One region of the Roseateles cavernae genome, then DNA from elsewhere that is predicted to be linked to it. Evidence: predicted binding sites of a transcription regulator. Region 1 holds the regulator's gene; the other holds the start of a gene.
What was found. The regulator sigma-54, encoded in region 1, starts transcription at its own class of promoters, with help from an activator protein. The targets are predictions, from matches to a motif close to TGGCANGNAANCTGCTTT.

Region 1 (7,022 bases):
AGATCGTCCTCATGGCGGTAGGGGCCGTCGATCAGCTCGATCAGCACGCGCTGCGCCAGCCGGCTCTCCAGATTGAGCTTCATCACCCCCTCGGCATTGCTCTTGACCGCGACGCCGCCGCGCAAGGCCTCGGTATGGGTCTTGGGCAGGATGGCGCGCACCTCCTGTTCCAGCCAGGACTCGACGCCGCTGGCGCAGGACAGGAAGAGATGCAGGGTTTCGTTCTGGGACATGGCTCAAGATGCGAGGAAGCAGGGCCGTATTGTCCGCTTTCTGTCTAGGCGGCCTCGCCCACCGCGTTCCAGCCCCCGGCCAGCGCCTCGAACGCGGCCGCCGGCAGCGGCCGGCTGAACAGATAGCCCTGGAAGGCATGGCAGCCCAGCTCGGCCAGCAGCGCGCGCTGGGCCTCGGTCTCGACCCCCTCGGCGATCACCTGCAGGCCCAGGCTGTCGCCCAGCTGGATCACGGTGCGGGCGATCGCGCGGGCGTTCGGCTCGTCGATCAGGTCGCGCACAAAGCTCTGGTCTATCTTCAGCTGGTTCAGGGGCAAGCGCTTCAGATAGGCCAGCGAGGAATAGCCGGTGCCGAAATCGTCCAGCGAGACCGCCAGGCCGAGCCGGCGCAGCTCGTTCATCAGCACGATCACGGCCTCGACATCGTTGACCAGGGCGCTCTCGGTCAGCTCGATCTTGAGCCGCTCGGTCGGCGCGCCGCTGCGCGCCAGCAGCTGCTGCATCAGGCCCAGAAAGCCTTTCTGGCGGAACTGGTGGGCGCTGACATTGACGGCCAGGCTGAGCCCGGCCAGGGCCGGCTGCGCGGCCCAGGCGGCGAGCCGGGCGCAGGCCTGCTGCATCACCCACTCGCCCAGCGGGCCGATCAGGCCGGTCTGCTCGGCCAGCGGGATGAAGACGGCCGGCGAGACATGGCCACGCACCGGATGGCGCCAGCGCAGCAGGGTCTCGGCGCCCAGCAGAGCGCCGTCGCGGCCGACCTGGGCCTGGTAGTGCAGCTCCAGCTGTTCCAGCGGCAAGGCCTCGCGCAGATCGGCCTCCAGCGCGGCGCGCTCGGCCAGCGCCGCCTGGGTCAGCGGGTCGAAGAAGCACAGCTGGTTGCGCCCGGCCGCCTTGGCCTGGTACATCGCATGGTCGGCATGCTTGAGCAGGTCCTCGCTGCTGGCGTCGCCGGCGCCCCAGATCACGATGCCTATGCTGGGCGTGCTGTGGTGCAGATGCTCGTCCAGCTGGTAGGGCTGGCCCAGCACGCGCAGCAGCTTCTCGGCGGCCGCCTCGGCATGCAGGGCGGCGATGCCGGCGTCCGCGCCGAGGTCCTGCAGCAGCACGACGAACTCGTCGCCGCCCCAGCGTGCCACCGAATCCTGCGCGCGCAGCGCGGCCTGCAGGCGCTGGGCGATGCTTGTCAGCAGGCGGTCGCCCATGCCGTGGCCCAGGGTGTCGTTGAGCGACTTGAAGTTGTCGATGTCGATGAAGAGCACTGCGCCATGCCGGCCGCTGCGCTGGCTGGCGGCCAGGCTCTGCGCCAGCCGGTCCAGCAGCAGGCGGCGATTCGGCAGGGCGGTCAGCGGGTCGTAGAAGGCCAGCCGTTCGATCGCGGCCTCGGCGCGCCTGCGCTCGGAGATGTCGCGGGCCAGGCCGATGAACAGGGTCTGGCCGCGACGCTCGATGCGCGAGACGGCCAGGCTCATCGGGAACACCTCGCCGCTCTTGCGGCGGCCATCGACATCGCGGCCCTGGCCGATCACGCGCGCCGGACCGCCGGCCAGATAGCGCTGCAGATAGTCGTCGTGCCGGCCGCTGTCGGGCGCGGGCATCAGCAGGCTGATATTGCGGCCAATGGCCTCCGCCGCCGGATAGCCGAAGATGCGCTCCGCCGCCGGGTTGAAGGAGGCGATCTGCCCGGCGCTGTCTATCGTGATCACCGCGTCCACCATATGGTCGAGGATGGCCTGGGTGTGCTGGGCCTGCTCCTGCAGCTTGAAGGCGGCCTGCTGAGCCGTCGCGAAGATCAGGCGCTGGCGGCGCTGCCACAGCAGCAGCGCCGCCGCCATGCCCAGCGACAGCAGGCCGCCGATCAGCAGCACCGCATGGAGCTGGCGCCGCCAGGGCGCCTCGATGCCTTGCAGAGCCCGCCCGACGGCCACCAGCAGGCCGGCATCGGTGCGCAAGCCGGCCGGGCTGACATGGCGGGCGGCGGCCAGGCGCTCGTCCTGGCTGATCTGGGCGCGCATGCGGTGCAGGCTGGCGTTCTGGCCGCTGGCCAGATGGCGGGCCAGGATGGAGTCCGGCATGGCCAGCAGATTGCGGCCGATCCAGCGCTCATCGGGCGGTGTCATGCTGAACAGCAGGCCGCCGGTATGGGCCAGCGCGCTCCAGGTGTCGGGCGAGGGCTGGGCGGTCTCCAGCACCAGGCGGAAGTAGTCCGGGTCCAGGCTGGCGGTGACCACGCCCTCGAAGCGGCCCTGGGCATCGAACAGGGCCCGCGCCAGGGTCAGCGTGTGCACGCCCATGACGCTGCGAAACGGCGGCGAGACATAGAGCAGCCCGGGGTCGGGCCGCTGTTGCGGCACGCTGAAGTAGTCGCGCGAGCGCACATCCAGGCCCAGCAGCTGCGGCACCGAGCTGGCTCGCACCCGGCCCTGGGCATCGACCAGCATCAGCACGCGCACGCCGGGCATGGCGCGTGCCAGGGTCTGCAGCAGCGCGGCGCTGTCCTGCGGCAGCCGCTCGGCGCGCCAGCCCCGGCGCTGCACGGCCACGGTGTCCAGCGCCGCCTTGATCGCCAGCATCTGCTGCGAGACGATGCCGTCCAGCGTCTGCACCAGCACCTGCAGCTTCTCGCCCTCATGCCGGTGCAGGGCGCTGCGCTCGGCCTGCAGCCACCAGGCTGCCGCGATCCAGGCCAGGCTGGCGGCGGCGAGCAGGGCCAGCCATTGGCGCAGGAAATGTCTCTCCGGGCGATGGGGGCTGAGATGGGCGTTGTGCATGAGCTGGAGGGCAGGAACGGCACGATAGCCGCTGACCCTCTTGGCGCTCTTGATATGTATCAACAGGCGCAGCGCCTGTGTCGCCTCACATGGCCTTGCGCAGATTCGCCGGCGCGATCTTCAGGGCTTCGCGGTACTTGGCGACGGTGCGGCGGGCGACCTGGATGCCTTGCTCTTCGAGCATGTTCGACAGCGCGCTGTCGGACAGCGGCTTGGCCGCGTCCTCGGCCGCGACGAACTGCTTGATCAGCGCGCGCACCGCCGTGCTGGAGGCATTGCCGCCGGCCTCGGTGTTCAGGCCGGAGCCGAAGAAGTACTTGAGCTCGAAGGTGCCGAAGCGGGTCGCCATGTACTTGGCATTCGTCACCCGGGAGATGGTCGACTCGTGCAGGCCCAGCTCGTCGGCTATTTCTCGGAGCACCAGCGGCTTCATCGCCAGCTCGCCATGGGTGAAGAAACCCTTCTGCCGCTCGACGATGGCTTGCGAGACGCGAAGGATGGTGTCGAAGCGCTGCTGGATGTTCTTGATGAACCAGCGCGCTTCCTGCAGTTGGGCGCCCAGCGGCGAGTTGCTGACGCCGCCGCGGGTGGCACGCAGCGCCTGGGCATAGAGCTCGTTGATGCGCAGCTTGGGTGCGACCTCGGGGTTCAGCATCACGCGGAACTCGCGGCCGACCTTGTGAACGATCACGTCCGGGATCACTGCCTGGGCCTGGCCGCGCGCGAACTGGCGGCCCGGCTTGGGCTCGAGGCTGGTGATCAGGGCCTGGGCTTCACGCAGCAAGGCCTCGTCGGCGCCGGTCAGCGCCATCAGCTTCTTCAGATCGCGCCTGGCCAGCAGCTCCAGATGCTGCTTGCACACCAGGATGGCCACCACCTGGGCCTCGCTGCGCGGCCGTGCGCGCAGCTGCAGGATCAGGCATTCGGGCAGGTCGCGGGCACCGACGCCCAGCGGCTCGAGGCTTTGCAACCACTTGAGCGCGCAGCGCAGCCGGTCCAGCAACTCGTCGCGCGCCTCGGCATCCGAATCGCCGGCGAGGGATTCGACCAGCTCTTCGAGGCTGTCCTCCAGATAGCCGTCCTCGTTGAGCGACTCGATCAGCACATAGAGCGCGGCGCGGTCCTCGGGGCTCAGCATCATGCCCGCGAGCTGCTGGTTCAGGTGCTCCTGCAGGCTCAGGCCCGGCGAGTCCTGCTCGGGGCGCTCGCCGTCTTCGTCGCCGCTGCCGGAGCCGCTGTTGCTCGGCAGCTCGCGGATGCCGTCGAAGTCATCGCGCTCGGTGCCGTTCTCCCAGTCCTCGCGCTCGGTGGCGCCGAAGTCCTCGGCCTGGATCTCGGGCGTGGTCTCGGGCTCGCCGGCGCCGCTGTCGGCACCGATCTCGTCCTGGGCCTTGCGGATTTCGGGCAGCTCGGCCGCGGCCGGTGCGTCGGGGGATTCCTCTTCGGTTTCGAGCAGCGGATTCTGGGCCAGCATCTGCTCGACTTCCTGGTTCAGCTCCAGCGTCGACAGCTGCAGCAGGCGGATCGATTGCTGCAGCTGGGGGGTGAGCGCCAGATGCTGGCTGAGGCGGACCTGTAAGCTTTGCTTCATGGGCTTACATTCGGAAATGTTCGCCCAGATAGACCTTGCGCACGTCGGCGTTGTCGACGATCTCGTGCGGTGTGCCCTCGGCCAGCACCGTGCCCTCGCTGATGATGTAGGCGCGATCGCAGATGCCCAGGGTCTCGCGCACATTGTGGTCGGTGATCAGCACACCGATGCCGCGGCTCTTCAGGAAGCGGATGATGCGCTGGATCTCCAGCACCGCGATCGGGTCGACGCCGGCGAAGGGTTCGTCCAGCAGGATGAAGCGCGGCTGGGTGGCCAGCGCACGGGCGATCTCGACACGGCGGCGCTCGCCGCCGGAGAGCGCCGGCGCCGGGCTGTCGCGCAGCTTCTCGATGCTCAGCTCGTCCAGCAACTTTTCGAGCGCCTCGTTGATGCGGGCGCTCGACCAGGCGCGGCCGTTCTCGTCCTGCTGCAACTCCAGCACCGCGCGGATGTTTTCCTCGACCGTCAGCTTGCGGAAGATCGAGGCTTCCTGCGGCAGATAGGACAGGCCCAGGCGCGAGCGCTGGTGGATGGGCAGGCGCTGCACGGCCTGGCCGTCGATGCGGATCTCGCCGGCATCGGCGCGCACCAGGCCGACGATCATGTAGAAGCTGGTGGTCTTGCCGGCGCCGTTGGGGCCCAGCAGGCCAACCACCTCGCCGCTGTGCACATCGAGATGGACGTTCTTGACCACCTTGCGCACGCCATAGCTTTTCTGCAGGCCCTCGGCCTCCAGGCGGCTGACGGCGGCGCTGGGTTCCGGGGCGGCGGCCGTCATGAAGGCTTGCGCGGCTGTTGCAAGCCCGGGCTGGTCTGCAGCGGCAGGGCCGGCTCGGAAGCGGCCGGCTCGGAAGCCGCCGCGCGCGGCATCAGCACCATGCGACCACGGCCGGCCGGGTGGGGCGAGGCCTGGCCGCCCTCGATGCTGAAGACCTCGGAACGGTTGTCGTAATGGATCACCGCGCCGACCACCTCGTCGGCCACGGTGGCGCCGCGCATGCGCCGCACCACGGCATTGCCGACGAAGCGCACGGTGTCGGAGCGGCTGTCGTACTCGACCTGGTCGGCCGAGCCCTCGACTGCCTCGCCCGGCACATCGCGGGCCTGGCGGAAGGTCACCGGCTTGCCGGTCTCGCCGCTGGCATAGGCCTGCTGGTAGCCGTCGCTGGTCTCGCGTACATCCATGCGGGCCGCGCGCATCACCATGCTGCCCTTGCTGAGCACGACATTGCCGCTGAACTCGGTGCGCTGCTTGACGAAGTCGACCCCGCCGCGGTCGTAGTCGATATTGATCGGCTTGTTGCGGTCGGCCTTTTCGGCCTGCGCGGAGCCCGCCCAGCCGCCGGCGGCCAGCGCCAGGGCAAGCAGCATCGATCGGAGGGGGGCAGGTCTGTTGTTCATGGCGGCACAGTTCTTGCAGACCATTCTAGCCCCGGATTGGGGCCCGGGCGGGGTCAGGCCTTGCCGCTGCGCAGACGCTGGACCAGGAAGTCGACCGTGGCCAGCGCGCGCTGGCCCGATTCGATCTCGCTGACACGCTGGCCGGCAGAGGCCAGCGCCGGCGAGGTCCAGAAGCGGCCGCCGACGCCCAGGGCCGGCACGCCGTCGATGCGGTAGGCCTCGCTGAGCTTCTCGGCCTGGGTGCATTTGGTTTGCACGCCGAAGGAGTTGTAGGCCTGGGTGAACTTGTCCGCCTCGATGCCCAGCGGCGTCAGGAACTCGGTCATGGCCTTGACGCTGTCAAGGGCCTTGCCCTCGCGGTGCATCGCGGCAAAGACGCGGGCGCGCACGTCTTTTTCCTTGCCCAGCGCTTCGAGTGCATAGAACAGGCGCTGGTGCAGCTTCACATTGGCACGGAAAGCCACATGCACATGGCGGAAGCTGACGTCGGCGGGCAGTTGCTTGACCCAGTCGGCCACCACCGGCTCGAAGGCATTGCAGTGCGGGCAGCCGTACCAGAAGAATTCCACCACCTCGATCTTGCCCGGCGTGCCCGGCAGCGGCTGCGCCAGGCGCTGGTAATGCTTGCCCTCTTGCGGGCCGCCCTGGGCCAGACTCAGGCCCGGCACAGCCAGGGCCAGACCGGACAAGCCCAGCTGGGCAGAAAAATCACGACGCTTCATCCTGAAATCCTTTGCGAGGCAGCAGTAACAGATAACGCCTGCATCCTAAGCGAGTTGACTGCTCAGCGCTGGACGCGCACCAGATTCGCCTCGATGCCGGCGGCCTCGACCTTGCGCTGCAGGCCCTCGGCCTCGTCGCGGCCGTCCATCGGTCCGATGCGCACGCGGAACACCACGCGGCCCGACTGCTCGCGCTCATAGACCTTGGCGCTGAAGCCCTGCATCGCCAGCTTGGCGCGCTGCTGCTCGGCATCGTCGGAGCGCGTGTAGGCCCCGGCCTGGACGAAGTAGAGATAGGCATCGGCAG
Region 2 (7,022 bases), on a different contig from region 1:
GCTGCACCTCCAGGCGGGAATCGATTTCCGGCGTCGCCACATTGAGGGCCGACTCCTGCAGCAGGCTCTGCGTCGTCGTGTTGGCGCCGCGCGAGCGCTCGCCATCGATCTGCTGCTTGGTCGCATCACGGGCATTCTCTGCCTCGCGCAACTCCAGCTTGGCCCGCTCGAGTTGGGCGCTCATCTCGGTCAGGCGCGAGGCCGAATCGCGGCCGTCGCTGGACATGGTCTGCAGATTGCGTAAGCGGAACTCTTTCAGACGTCCTTCGGCCTCTTCAAGCTTGGCCTCGTAATTCTTGATCTGCTCGTTGATGAAGGTCGCGGCGGTCGCGGTGTCCTTGCGGGTGGCGCCCAGGCTGGACTCGACGAAGATGGACACCAGCGACTGCACCACCCGCTTGGCGGTCTCGGGGTCCTCGTCCCTGTAAGACAGGGTATAGAGGTTGTCGCGGGCCGTGCTGCCGATCGACAGCGACTTGGTCACGGTCTCGATCGTGGCTTCCTGCTGGGCCTTGGATTGATTCTTCAGGTCGAGATCAGCCATGCGAACCAGCTTCTCGACATTCGGCCGGCTGATCAAGGTACGACTGAGCATCACGACCTGCTGCTCGACATTGGGCTGCACCGCCAGCCCCGACATCAGCGGCTTCAGAATCGACTGCGTGTCCACATAGATGCGGGCACTGGCCTGGTAGCGATCAGGCATCATGAATACGACCGTCGCGCAGACGGCCCCGGTCACCCAGGCCACCAGGACGCCGGGCCAGCGGTACTTCCACATGCTGCGCGCAATGGAAAGGATCTGGGCTATCAATAAATCCATCTAGATTCGCCTGCAGACAAGCAAGGCACGCTGGCAAAAGACAAGAAACCCCTGAACTCAGGCCACCAGGGGGCTCGAAACCCGGTCTGGCTTCAGAACAGGCTCTGCGGAATGATCAGGATGTCGCCGGGCCGCATTTCCACATTGGCCGACACCTCGCCACGCTTGATCAGGTCGGTCAAGCGAACCGAGTACTGTTTGTTGCCTTCGGATGAGCGCAAAATCGTGGCCTGATTGCCGGCAGCAAAGTCGGTCAACCCCCCGACCGCGATCATCACGTCCAGCAGGGTCATCTTTTGCTTGTAGGCCAGGAATTGCGGCTTCGCAGCCTCGCCGAGTACGCGGATCTGTTCGCTGAACGGGCCGACAAAACCTGTCACGATCACCGTCACCACCGGATCACGCACATAGCGGCCGAGTTGCTTTTCGATATCGCGCGCGATTTCCACCGAATTCTTGCCCTGCGCCACCATTTCATCCACCAGCGGCGTGGAGATCTTGCCATCGGGACGCACCGGCACCGACATCGACAATTCAGGGTTGCGCCAGACAATGATATTGAGATTGTCACCGGCACCGACGATGTAGCTGTAGTCCTGGGTCGCCGCAGAAATCGGCGCTGCCGGATACTTGGAGCTGTTGCTGGCGCAACCGGCAAACAGGCCACCGGCCGCCACCAGCAAAGCCAGACCGAGTCCGCGCGACGTGGAAGCAATGCGAGTATTCAAGGCAAGTCCTCTCAAAAATCAGTTGGTCTTGTGTGGACCCGTACAGCATCCAAGGGCATGACATGTTCGGACTGAATACCGATGCCTGCGAGGCCCCAGCGCAATGGATCATGCCACAGCAGTAAGGCAAACAAACCTGGGGATACGGACCAAGCCGCCTTGGCGGATGCCCACTATTTGACACCCTTGGCACCTGCCTCACCGACCACCCGGTTCACAGGCCGCGATTGCACCTCAGCCCCAGCGACAAGGCTATCCCCCGAGTAGGGGCGTGCACCGCCGAACTGACCGCCACAGGAGCCGATCGGGCCGGGCGCCGCCAGCAGTCCGGCTTACTTGCTGCGCCCTCGCAACACCGGGCGGATAAAGCTCAGCAGCAATTGCTGCAACGGATTTGCATTGCCGAGGGGGCGCCAGGCAAAGCTCAGCTTCTGGCGATATCCATCAAACTGCAGCGACCAGGGCGCCGCGCGCAGAGCACCGCGCCCCAGCAAGACCTTCAACACCGAAGTCCCCATCATGCCGGCACAAAGGTCGCAGGCCATCATGGTCGACGGCCCGCGCTTCTCGACGAAATTCACCGCCTCGGGCACCACCAGATAAGAGCGCTGCAGCATGGCCGGGGACAGCCCGGCGATGAATCGCGCGTATTGCTCCTGCTTGGTATGCCCTTCGAGCCGGAAGTAATTCTCGAAACTCAGCCCTCCCGGCTTGAAATACAGCAAGGAAACACCCATACCCAGCGGTGCCGCCGTCAGCGCCGGGATCTTGCGCTCGTGACACAGCTGGAACAGGCTGCGCCGTGCCTCGATGGCAAAAACATCGATGCCATCCACATAGACATCGACATCGGCCAGGAACTCGCCAATATTCTCGGCCGTGACGCCGGCCGGATACACCCGCACATCGGCCTCGGGATTGATGTCCTTGACCATTTCGGCGAGTACTTGCGCCTTGGGACGCCCCAAGGTCGACATCGTGGCGCCAACTTGGCGGTTGAAATTGTGGACCTCGAAATCATCGAAGTCGGCAATATTGAACCTACTCAGCCCCAAGCGCGCCAAGGTCAGCAAATGAGCCCCGCCAACCCCACCCAGCCCGGCTATCGCCACCCGCGCCTGACGCAGCCGCGCCTGCTCCGCAACGGAGACCCAGCCGATATTTCGCGAAAAGGCGCGCTCATAATCAAAAGTCAATGTCGGCTCCAAGTGCACCTCTTTTCTTCCGGCCTTCAATGGCGCGGCGCCCTCATCATCGGCAGTTCGCAAGCACCTGTAAATCCAAACACCCCAAACCTGCCTTGAGCAGCTTTCCAAGGGGGTCCTTGTATACCATGAGCAACCTCTTCTGAAGCACGCGCACCATGCCGACTCGAGATCAAGTTCTGCAGATTCTGGACCTCGCCCGTTGGGCACCCAGCGGCGACAACACCCAGCCGTGGCGCTTCGAGATCCTCTCGCCCGAGCATGTCGTTGTGCACGGCTTCGATACGCGCGAGCACTGCGTCTATGACCTTGACGGGCATCCAAGTCAGATTTCACTGGGCGCCCTGCTTGAAACCGCGGCGATCGCCGCGAGCGCTCATGGCCTAGTTCTGGATATCAGCCGGCGGACCGGGCTGCCGGAATCGAAGCCGACTTTCGATCTGCGCCTCCACGCCGACCCGAGCATGAGGCGGGATGCTCTGATCGAGCAGATCGAGCGTCGCAGCGTGCAGCGCCGACCGCTGAGCACCCGTGCACTGAGTGCGGCCGAGAAACAGCAGTTGCAGGACTGCTTGCCGGCCGGCTATCAGGTGCACTGGCTGGAGGGCTTTGCCACCCGGCTGCAGACCGCCCTGCTGATGTTTCGCTCGGCCCGGCTGCGCCTGACCACGCCCGAAGCCTACCGGGTGCATTGCGACATCATCGACTGGGATTGCCAGTTCAGCGCGACCAAGGTCCCTGACCAGGCCTTGGGCGTCGATGCGGCCACGACCCGCTTGATGCGCTTTGTCATGAAGAGCTGGGGTCGGGTGCAATTTTTCAATCGATTTCTCGCCGGCACCTGGGCGCCTCGGCTGCAGATGGACTTCGCCCCCAGCCTGGCCTGCGCGGCCCACTTTGTGCTGTACGCGCCCGCACAGCCCAAGACCGTCGATGACTACGTCGAAGCCGGCCGGGCCATGCAGCGCTTCTGGCTGAAAACCACGGAGCTGCAGCTGCAGCTGCAGCCGGAGGTGACGCCGCTCGTCTTCGCAAGATACGCCCGAGAACAACGACGGTTCTCCAGCGTCAGCGGAGCCATGGCGGCAGCGATCGACGTCAAGTCTCGCCTTGAACTGCTGATCGGCGCCGATTTAGCCCGAGCAGCGGTTTATATGGGCAGGGTCGGCGCTGGCCCCTCCCCCAGCTCGCGCTCGCTTCGCAGACCCCTGGAGGATCTGATCATCAACACCCAGGCGGGAGCGCCATCATGATCGTGGTGATCACCACCTTGCTGGCGACGCTCTTTATTCAGCTGGGCTACTTTCTATGGAAGCTGTCCGCCGAGCACCAACCCAAGATCGGACATGCCTCCTGGCGCAGTGTCGCGGCATCACTGCTGACGGACTGGCGTTGGCTGCTGGGCCTGGGCAGCACAATCATCGGTTGGGTGCTTTTTGTCCAGGCCACCGCCTTGGGCGAAATCTCGCTGGTTCAACCCCTGATGTCGGCCGGTGATGTCTTGCTGGTGCTGATGGCGGTTGTATTCCTGCAAGAACGGATGAACCGCGCGGAGTGGTTGGGCCTGGCGCTGACGGTGGCTGGCGCATTGGCGCTGTCCTGGCAGGCCGAGGCCAAGCCCTTGATCGCACCCGACGTCACCAGCCTGCTGATCGCTGCCGCCGTATTGACCATCGGTGGCAGCGTCATTCTTTATCTAGGCCGGCGGTCCAGCCAGCGAGAGCTTCCTTTGGCCATCGTCGTCGGCTTGGCTTTTGGCATGGGCGCTGCGCTGACCGAAGCGCTGACCGCGCAGACGCAGACTGGAGACAGCTCGCTTTCGCTGCAGACGTTGAGCAACCCTTTGCTACTCGGCGTCGTGATTTTCAACATCGCAGGCTTGATACTGCTTCAGGCAGCATTCCAACGCGGGCGAGCCTCCCTGATCGTGCCGGTCCAACTTGCACTCGCCAATCTGGTGACCGTTGCGATCGGGGCAACAGTTTTCGCCGAGCACATCAGCCCAGCCAGAGCCGCAGGTATCGCGCTGATATTGCTGGGTGCTGCGATGCTGCATCAGCACCAAGGGACCCCGAGCCGACAAGCACTGTCGGAATAATTTACACGAACGATCCCCTCCGGCCACTTGACCCGTAAGATCGCCCCCTAAGTGATTGATCTAGATAGTAAAAACATCAATGGCACGATCTCTGCTTAAAGAATGCACGGGTGGGCTGCCCCTTCGAGCAGCTTTTCGATAAGGAGATGGATATGACGATTCTGCGCAAAGTTGCACTGGCAGCCGCACTGACCCTGGCCGGTCATGTTGCTCACGCTGGTGTTGTGATTGATGACTTCTCTGTCAATCAAGGTACCCTTGCTACCGGCGTCCTGCTGGACAACGTGACCGATGCCAATGGCGTCTACAGCCGCGTTTCCGGCCCGGCCGCCAGCATCATCGGCGGTCAGCGAGACATTTTTGTCATCAAGAATGGCTCTGTCGCTTCTGACAACACCGGCGCTGGCATCCAAGCCTCGGCCAACGGTGGCGTGCTGAGCTACAGCACCGCTGCTGGCACTCACGGCCAAGCCTACGTTCGTTGGGATGGCAGCGTGCTGGGTGATATCGGTGCAACCGCATCGACGAAGGCTGCTTTCGAAGGCCAAATCAACTACACGGGTCTGGGTGGAAAGAATCTGGCAGCGACCGCCAACGCCTTCAAGATTGACGTGCTTGAGTCGGATCTGGGCTTTGACTTCACCATCGAGGTCTACACCAGCGCCACTCAGTGGACCAAGCTGATCTTGCAATCGAGCGCTGTCAATGGCGGCGTGCCGGACCAGGGCGCGATCTCGTTTGCCGATTTCGTCGGCCCCAACGCCGTGCTGCCGAGCGGCGCGATCCGCATCTCCGCCGGTGGTGGCGCTGATCTGAGCAATGTCGGTGCCCTGCAGACCGTCATCAACTTCAGCGGCAGCACGACCAAGATCGACTTGGAGCTCGACCTGATCAAGACCGTTCCGGAACCGGCATCGCTGGCACTGGTCGGTGCAGCTCTGTTCGGCCTGGGCTGCGCCCGCCGCCGCCGTAGCGTGCAAAGCTGATCGGTTCTCACCGATAAGCACAAAGGGCGCTTCGGCGCCCTCTTTTGTTGTCATTCATTCCCGGATAGGTTCGCCCCCGTCTCGGGCAGGCCCAGCAATCAGCGCGCTGTCGCGGCCACCTCTCTATAGCTTGACTCCATCAAGTCAACCACTGACTCGGCCTCGTACTGTGTCGACTTGCGCCGACCCGCAGCGCCTAGCGCGGCTCTGAGGCCGGCATCGGCGGACAACTGCACCAGGCGATCGGCAAGTTCCTGGTCATTCTCCGGCTCGACCAGAAAACCGTTGGCACCTTCATCGACCAACTCGGTCGCGGAGACCACGCTGCGAGCAACCACAATCGGCTTGGCAAACCACATGGCCTCCATCGCCACAAGGCCTTGAGTCTCGACCCAAGACGGCAGCACAAACACATCACAAGCCGCGTAGTAGCGGGCCAGCAGATCATGGTTCAGAAAACCCAGGAACTTGACGCGCTCTTGAATGCCTAGGGCCACACAGTGCCTCTGAAGAGCATCAAGATCGGCGCCCGCCCCGGCTATCAGCAACTGAGCATCCGTCACCCGCTTCAGCATGAGCGCGAAACTGCGCAGCAAGAAGGGGATGTTCTTTTCCGGATTCAAGCGCCCGGCAAACATCACCACGAAACCGGCCTCCCTGGCCATCGGCTCAACCGTTTGCGGATCCGCAAAGTCGACCGGGTTGCTGATGAAATGCACCGGTGTGTGTATGCCTTTGGTCGGCAACTGCTCAGCCAGGTTCTTGGACACCGAGATCAGCAGATCGACGCGGTTGCAGATCGAGACGATCTTTCGAACAATGAGGCGTCGGAATGGCCGCATCGGCAGCGGCTGGGTCAGGTGATCCTCGGTCATGTGATAGGTGTAGACCTGCTTCAGCCCCAGTCGTTTGCAGACCTTCAGCGCGCGCAGCAGCATCACCCCCAGATAATGATGGTGGACCACATCGGGCCGTATCTTGCGCAGCAGACGCTCGATCTCGGCACCCGAAGGCAGAGCCTGGTAGAAACCGAACAGCTTGAGCGTCGGCACGCGATAGACCTGCACGCCGCGCCAGACCTCCTGCTCCGGCTCACCGGACCGACGCGAGGTGATGATGCTGATGCGGTGGCCGCGCCGGCTGAGATGACCCGCGACGGCCTGCAAATGCGTCCCGACCCCG

Region 2: a site for sigma-54 is predicted at 4,935-4,952, ahead of ABGI63_RS18280 (PEP-CTERM sorting domain-containing protein). Genes of this name have one in related genera too.

Annotation. Positions count from the first base shown of each region.
Region 1 covers NZ_JBDPLH010000001.1:1,158,623-1,165,644, forward strand. Annotated here, with positions in the region: gene ABGI63_RS05510 (THUMP domain-containing class I SAM-dependent RNA methyltransferase) at 1-233, opposite strand, end outside; gene ABGI63_RS05515 (bifunctional diguanylate cyclase/phosphodiesterase) at 278-3,001, opposite strand; gene ABGI63_RS05520 (RNA polymerase factor sigma-54) at 3,087-4,592, opposite strand; gene lptB (LPS export ABC transporter ATP-binding protein) at 4,597-5,370, opposite strand; gene lptA (lipopolysaccharide transport periplasmic protein LptA) at 5,367-5,963, opposite strand; gene ABGI63_RS05535 (thiol:disulfide interchange protein DsbA/DsbL) at 6,047-6,715, opposite strand; gene ABGI63_RS05540 (SPOR domain-containing protein) at 6,778-7,022, opposite strand, start outside.
Region 2 covers NZ_JBDPLH010000007.1:111,684-118,705, forward strand. Annotated here, with positions in the region: gene ABGI63_RS18255 (XrtA system polysaccharide chain length determinant) at 1-823, opposite strand, end outside; gene ABGI63_RS18260 (XrtA/PEP-CTERM system exopolysaccharide export protein) at 916-1,551, opposite strand; gene ABGI63_RS18265 (ThiF family adenylyltransferase) at 1,884-2,819, opposite strand; gene ABGI63_RS18270 (nitroreductase family protein) at 2,915-4,009, shown strand; gene ABGI63_RS18275 (DMT family transporter) at 4,006-4,854, shown strand; gene ABGI63_RS18280 (PEP-CTERM sorting domain-containing protein) at 5,007-5,840, shown strand; gene ABGI63_RS18285 (glycosyltransferase) at 5,939-7,022, opposite strand, start outside.